2 regions of the Tatumella terrea genome follow, and region 1 is predicted to be linked to the other one. Evidence: predicted binding sites of a transcription regulator. Region 1 holds the regulator's gene; the other holds the start of a gene.

The links. Region 1 encodes PhoB, which activates phosphate uptake and scavenging genes when phosphate is short. Its sites were predicted from a motif close to CTGTCATAAAACTGNCNNAT; they were not measured.
Region 2: a site for PhoB is predicted at 2,003-2,022, ahead of opgB (phosphatidylglycerol--membrane-oligosaccharide glycerophosphotransferase). Genes of this name have one in related genera too.

What each region holds. Positions count from the first base shown of each region.
Region 1 is NZ_BAAAFX010000013.1:415,404-418,829, forward strand. Features, by position in the region: gene sbcD (exonuclease subunit SbcD) at 1-1,001, opposite strand, end outside; gene phoB (phosphate response regulator transcription factor PhoB) at 1,195-1,884, shown strand; gene phoR (phosphate regulon sensor histidine kinase PhoR) at 1,899-3,215, shown strand.
Region 2 is NZ_BAAAFX010000002.1:274,437-277,862, reverse strand. Features, by position in the region: gene ABD035_RS01315 (LacI family DNA-binding transcriptional regulator) at 1-171, opposite strand, end outside; gene ABD035_RS01310 (MFS transporter) at 219-1,589, opposite strand; gene opgB (phosphatidylglycerol--membrane-oligosaccharide glycerophosphotransferase) at 2,231-3,426, shown strand, end outside.

The DNA of each region.
Region 1 (3,426 bases):
AGTGTTTCTATCCGTTGCTGCAGGTCACTGAGGTACTCCTGCTGCGTGACTTCGATATCCAGCCAGACCGGGGTGCCGTCTGCCAGCGGCGTCAGTGACGCCAGTTGCTGTTCGATGTCTGCCAGTGACCCTTTCAGCGTTTTCAGTGGCTGAACGCAGGGCACGGGTAACGGGGTGATGACCGGGGCGGATTGCGGGCTGAACTCCACCAGACATACGCTCTTCTCCGTGGCGGACTCATCAAAACTGAGTGCGATGGGTGAGCCGCTGTAACGGATATGGGGCTGACCGCCGACCTGTTGCGGACGGTGGATATGGCCTAAAGCGATATAATCCGCGGGCGGAAAGGCGGAAGCCGGGAAAGCATCCAGGGTACCGATATAAATATCACGCACCGAATCGCTTTTACTGACCCCCAGGGCCGTCAGGTGCCCGGTCGCGATGATCGGCAGCGCCGGAGACCCCAGGGTTTCGCGCAGCCGCAGGGCGGCCTGATAACAGTGCCGGTAATGGCCGGCAATCGCCTGCAGCAGATTTTGCTGTTTTTGCTGACTGTCCAGACCGGCCTGACTGAGCTGGATATCACGCGGACGTAAATACGGGATCGCACAGACAATGGCGGCAGGGCGATCCTGAGCATCGTTCAGAACCACCAGTTGATCATCGACGTCAGGGCTGGCGCTGGCGATCACCCGTGTATTCAGACAGGCCAGCAGTGCCCGTGACTCGTTCAGCACCGCCACTGAATCATGATTACCGGCCAGGATCACCAACTGGCATCCGGTTTTTTGCAGCTCAACAATAAACTGGTTATACATCTCCCTGGCATAACTGGGCGGGGATCCGGTATCAAAAATATCTCCGGCTACTATCAGGGCATTAACCTGATGCAGAGTGATCTGCGAGAGAAGCCAGTCAAGGAAAGCCTGATGTTCCTTCGCCCGGCTCCGGGAATAAAAAAACTGGCCCAGGTGCCAGTCCGAGGTATGGATAATTTTCATAATGCTCCCGAGAGTGCCTGCTGCCCGCAGTATACCTGCAGACGGTGCAGGGATAAAAAAGTATCTTTCTGCGGGTGTCAGGCGGGGTCGTCAGTAAAGATATCCCTGACATTCCTTCATAAATCTGTCATAAAACTGTCTCATAATGTGCCGCGTATACCGGAAGAATCCGGAAATATCCTCTGGAGAAACAATGGCTAAACGCATTCTTGTCGTGGAAGATGAAGCTCCAATCCGTGAAATGTTATGTTTTGTGCTGGAGCAGAATGGTTACCATCCCATCGAGGCTGAAGATTATGACAGCGCGGTGAAGCATCTGATTGAACCCTGGCCCGATCTGATCCTGCTTGACTGGATGCTGCCGGGAGGCACGGGTGTTCAGCTGATCAAATATATGAAAAAAGAAGCGATGACCCGGGATATCCCGGTCGTGATGCTGACAGCGCGTGGGGAAGAAGAAGATCGGGTGCGCGGTCTGGATGCGGGAGCTGATGACTATATTACCAAGCCCTTTTCTCCCCGGGAACTGATTGCCAGGATCAAGGCCGTGATCCGTCGTATCTCACCGATGGCCGATGATGAACTCATCGATATTCAGGGCCTGACCTTAGACCCGACCTCCCACCGGGTGATGGCCGGCGAAACCCCGCTGGATATGGGGCCAACCGAATATAAACTCCTGCATTTCTTTATGACCCATCCTGAGCGTGTTTACAGTCGCGAGCAATTACTGAATCATGTCTGGGGAACCAACGTCTACGTGGAAGACAGAACAGTGGATGTGCATATCCGCCGTTTACGTAAAGCGCTTGAAGTCAGTGGTTATGAACGTATGGTTCAGACTGTCCGGGGCACCGGTTACCGGTTTTCTGCCCGTTTCTGATAGGAGTGTGACTTTTGCTGGACAAACTTTCGTGGCGTACCTTGCTGTCAGAATTTCTGCTGGTCTGCCTCGCCGGGGGGATTGCCGGGCTGGTGAGTGGTCATCCGGGCTTGTGTCTGTTTCTGGCGGTTGCTTTATTACTGTTCTGGCATTTTTTCCAACTGATGCGGCTGTCCCACTGGTTATGGGTGGATAAAAGTATGACCCCGCCGACCGGCAAGGGGAGCTGGGAACCGTTATTTCACGGTCTGTACCTTATGCAGGCGCGCAACCGGCATCGGCGTCGTGAACTGAGAAGCCTGATCAAACGTTTCCGCAGTGGGGCCGAGTCGCTGCCGGATGCGTTAGTGCTGACTACCGAAGAGGGGAATATCTTCTGGTGCAACGGTCTGGCTCAGCAATATCTGGGACTGCGCTGGCCGGAGGATAACGGGCAAAATATCCTGAATTTACTGCGTTACCCCGAATTCAGCCGCTATTTACAGACCGCCGATTTCGATAAACCACTGACGCAATTACTGAATAATGGTCATCATATGGAGTTCAGAATTGTACCTTATACCGAAGGCCAATGGATGATCAGCGCGCGGGATATGACACAGATGCGTCAGCTGGAAAATATGCGCAGCCACTTTTTTGCCAATGTCAGCCATGAATTACGTACCCCGTTGACGGTTATCCAGGGGTATCTGGAGATGATGGAAGACGACCAGATGAATGCGCCGTTGCGGATGAAAGCGGTAGGCACCATGCAGGAACAGTCACGGCGAATGGAAGGGCTTATCCGACAGCTTATGACCCTGACCCGGATAGAAGCCGCCCCGGCCATGAATACCCGGGAGATTGTCGATGTTCCGGGGATGCTGTCGATGCTGCAACAGGAAGCTGACAGTCTGAAGCATCCGGGACAGGTGGTCAGTTTCTCGGTGGACAGCGATCTGCGGGTATCCGGCAATGATGAACAGTTGCGCAGTGCGATCTCTAACCTGGTTTACAATGCGCTCAGCCACACGCCTGAAAATACACGTATTGATATCGCCTGGCAGCGGGACGCACAGGGGGCTCTCTTCTCAGTGACCGATAACGGTCCGGGGATTGCCGCCGAGCATATTCCTCATCTGACCGAACGCTTTTACCGGGTGGATAAGGCCCGCTCCCGGCAAACCGGCGGCAGCGGCCTGGGCCTGGCGATAGTCAAGCATGCGCTGGGGCATCACGGCAGCCGGCTGTCGGTCACCAGCATCCCCGGAAAAGCCACCTGTTTCAGTTTTCAGCTTCCCTCGCGGCTGATTGTCGCTAAAGAGAACGCTGCGGAGACACTCACCTCCTGAAGTCTTTCCAGGGGCGCAGTGTCTGTGCCCCGTTCCTTCCGGCAAGGCCGTTCCCGCGGATAATGAAGTTTCCTGAAGTCAATAATGAGAAAAATTCATCTATACTGAAATTTCATCAGTTGATGAGGAATTTTCCTCATGTCATGCTACAGAAAGACATTTAGCCGTCCGGATGGCTTTTTATGACCAGTCGCCGGAACGATAGCGGACC
Region 2 (3,426 bases), on a different contig from region 1:
GTTGGGTTGATAGCCCGTCTGGCGAATAGCCTGCAGTACCCGTTCCCGTGTCGCCTCTGCCACCGGGCGCGGTCCGTTATTAATCACATAACTGACCACCGCCACCGATGTCCCGGCCAGGCTGGCAACCTCTTCCCGCGTCACTCTTCGCTGAGTTAACCGTTTACCCACACACTCTCCTGTTTTCTCCGGCCGGATATCCGCCCCGGGCCAGTCCTCTAAATTGCGTCATCCGGTAAATTCAGGTCCCGGCCCCGGGTTTCCGGGGCAATAAAGGTCGTCACAAAACCGATACCCGCCATCAGCGTAAAATAGACCGCTATCGCCCACCAGTGCCCGAAACAGGATAACAGTGCTGCGGCCACCAGCGGGGCTGTTCCGCCGGAAATAATGGACCCCAGTTCTTTGGCCACGGCCATTTTGCTATAGCGATGTGTAACACCAAATAACTCCACCCCCCATGCGGCCTGGACCCCGTAAATGCCCAGGGAAGCCAGAGCCATTCCGACAACAATGGTCGAAATCACAATCCAGGGCTGATGACTGTCCAGCAACGTGAACGCTGGCCAGGCGTAGATCATTAGTAACAGACAAAAGAGACGATAGAGTTTACGGCGACCATAACGGTCAGACAGCCAGCCGGCCAGAGGGATCACCAAAAAGCCCAGTACAGAGGCGATAAAAACGGCGGTCGTCGGCACGGATTTATCCATCATCAGTACTCTGGCGACATAACCGACCATAAATCCCTGCGCCAGATACGAAGGACCATTTTCACCAATTCTCAGACCCATCATGACCCAGAAGGCTTTACCGGGGCCGCGAGGCTTCCTGTCGCTCAGTGAGGCCGTGTGCAGGGTTTGCTGGCGTTCTGCCATCAGCGTTTTCCGGCGTTGCTCAAAGACCGGGGTTTCCCGGACCGAACGCCGCATCCACAGTGCCCCAAGCGCAATCAGGAAACTGCACAAAAACGGGATCCGCCATCCCCAACTGATCAGGCTTTGATGGTCGAGCTGAACCACCAGTAACCAGACGACAGAAGCTATCAGGGTGCCACTGTTAGACCCCAGGGCAATCACCGAAGAGACCAGTCCGCGCCTTGCCGGTGGGGCGTATTCTCCCAGCATAACCGTTCCCCCGGACAGCTCAGCCCCGGCCCCCAACCCCTGGGTGAAACGCAATATCACCAGGCAGGCCGGTGCCCAGAGACCGATAGTCCGGTAATCCGGAATAAGCCCTATCAGCATGGTAGACAGCCCCATCAGCAGGATAGTGATCACCATGACCGATTTACGCCCGTGACGATCCCCGAGCCAGCCAAAGAACAGTGCCCCGATGGGCCTGGCAATAAAACCCACCGACCAGGTGGCAAAACTGGACAGCAGCGCCATGGCAGGGGTGACCTCAGGGAAAAAGACATCCCCGAAGATAATACCGGCAGCTAAGCCGTAGAGTGCGAAGTCAGCATATTCCATCGCGGTGCCGAGCCAGCAGGAAAACGTTGCGCGCCGGAAATCACGGCGGGCTTCTCTCTCTTCTGCCAGGATCAGCAAGGGATGACGGGTCTGATGCCCGGGAGGATGTGTCATAACTCAGTACTCCCTGTCGGTCGGTTCAGAAAGTGGCTTTCTGCAGTACTGAGTGAAAAACGCCCACAGTACGCAATGGCTCTCCGGCATACGGAGATCAGAAGAAATTCCCTGGTGTCGGAATATTCGCTTGTCATTTGTGCCAGTCTTAGATGACTAATCATTTAAATGTTACAAGAGCAACTGAATGACCGGATTGCACCGATTTTTCGTGGGCGTTTTTCGGCAGGAATTTTATCTACGCGCGTAGATAAATCAAGAAAAAGCGCACAGAAAATCCATTGTGTTTTATAATCCTCAGATGTTTTCCTGTTTCAAATGAATTAATCATTCGGTTATTGAGAGTAAAATCACATTGTTAGTGCAGAAAGACGGTAATTAGCCCCTGCACTGCAGAGAAAATTAGCGTAAAGATATGTCAGTAATATGACACCCTTCCTGCATAGTCACGAACGAAAAAGGGTTTTTTATCTCAGCTTCGCGACCTGGTTCAAAAAAAATATTTTAAATAGAGAGAAAAACATTGTCCTAACCCCCGGAAAATAGCACATTGCCCGGCATAAAAATCTGACACGGCCACTGGGCACCTTCCGGTCATTGGCCCCCGGCCCCTGGCCGCCACCTACGCTTTACAGGAGAGCATTTTGGTTTCAGAGCTTATTTCATCAGGACTTTTTGCGGCCTCGGTCATTATTTACGCCCGTAAAGCCGGCCGTCACCGGCTCTGGTTTGTTATTATTACTCTGCTGCTGATGAGCTTTCTGCTGCTGAATGCGACATTATTTGCCAGTAATTACTTTACCGGCAACGGAATAACCGAAGCCGTTATTTATACTCTGACAAATAACCTGACCGGAGCCGGTACCGGACGCTATCTATTACCCGCCGCTGCGTTACTCCTCGCTATCGTACTCATTTTTCTGGTACTGACCCGTATTCTGCGGAATAAAAATCATCAGCACCATTTCGGCTGGAGTATTTTTGCCTGTCTGCTGGCCGGTCTTTCCATTAATACCAGTCCGGCCTATCAGCAGATAAAGACCCTGATTGCCTCGCACTCTTTCCAGGAAGGGTCTGATTTTGATGACTATTATAAAGTCCCTGACAGCACGATTAAAAAACCTCACCTGAATCTGGTCTATATCTATGCAGAAAGTCTGGAAAGAACGTATTTCAACCAGCAGGCCTTCCCGGATCTTGCCCCGGAACTGATCCGGCAAATGCAGTCAGGCATCGATTTCACATCCACCGCACAGTTACCCGGCACCGACTATACCATCGCCGGCATGGTCGCTTCGCAGTGCGGGATCCCTCTGTTTGCCCCGTTTGAAGGGAATGCATCGTCTTCGCTTTCCAGTTTTTATCCGCAAAATATCTGCCTCGGCGATATTCTGAAAAATTCCGGTTACCAGAACTGGTTTATTCAGGGCGCCGATTTACGCTTTGGCGGAAAAGATGTCTTCCTGCGCTCTCATGGATTTGAAACGCAGCATATGGAAGGCTCGGAAGAGCTGAAAACGCAGGTCGCGGACCCCGGCTACCGGAATAACTGGGGGTTTTATGACGATACCGTGCTGGATAAAGTTTTCGATAAATACCAGCAACTGTCGGCGCAGAATCAACGCTTTGCTCTGTTTGCGCTGACTGTCGATACCCATCATCCGGATGGTTTTATTTCTGCGTCCTGTCAGCGGAAAACCTATCCTTACGAGGGGAAAAATAATCTCTCCTTCAGTGCGGTGGCTTGTTCTCAGGAACATATCGCGCGACTGATCGCACGGATAAAGCAATCCCCCGGCTTTAAAAACACGGTCATTGTTGTCGGGTCAGATCACCT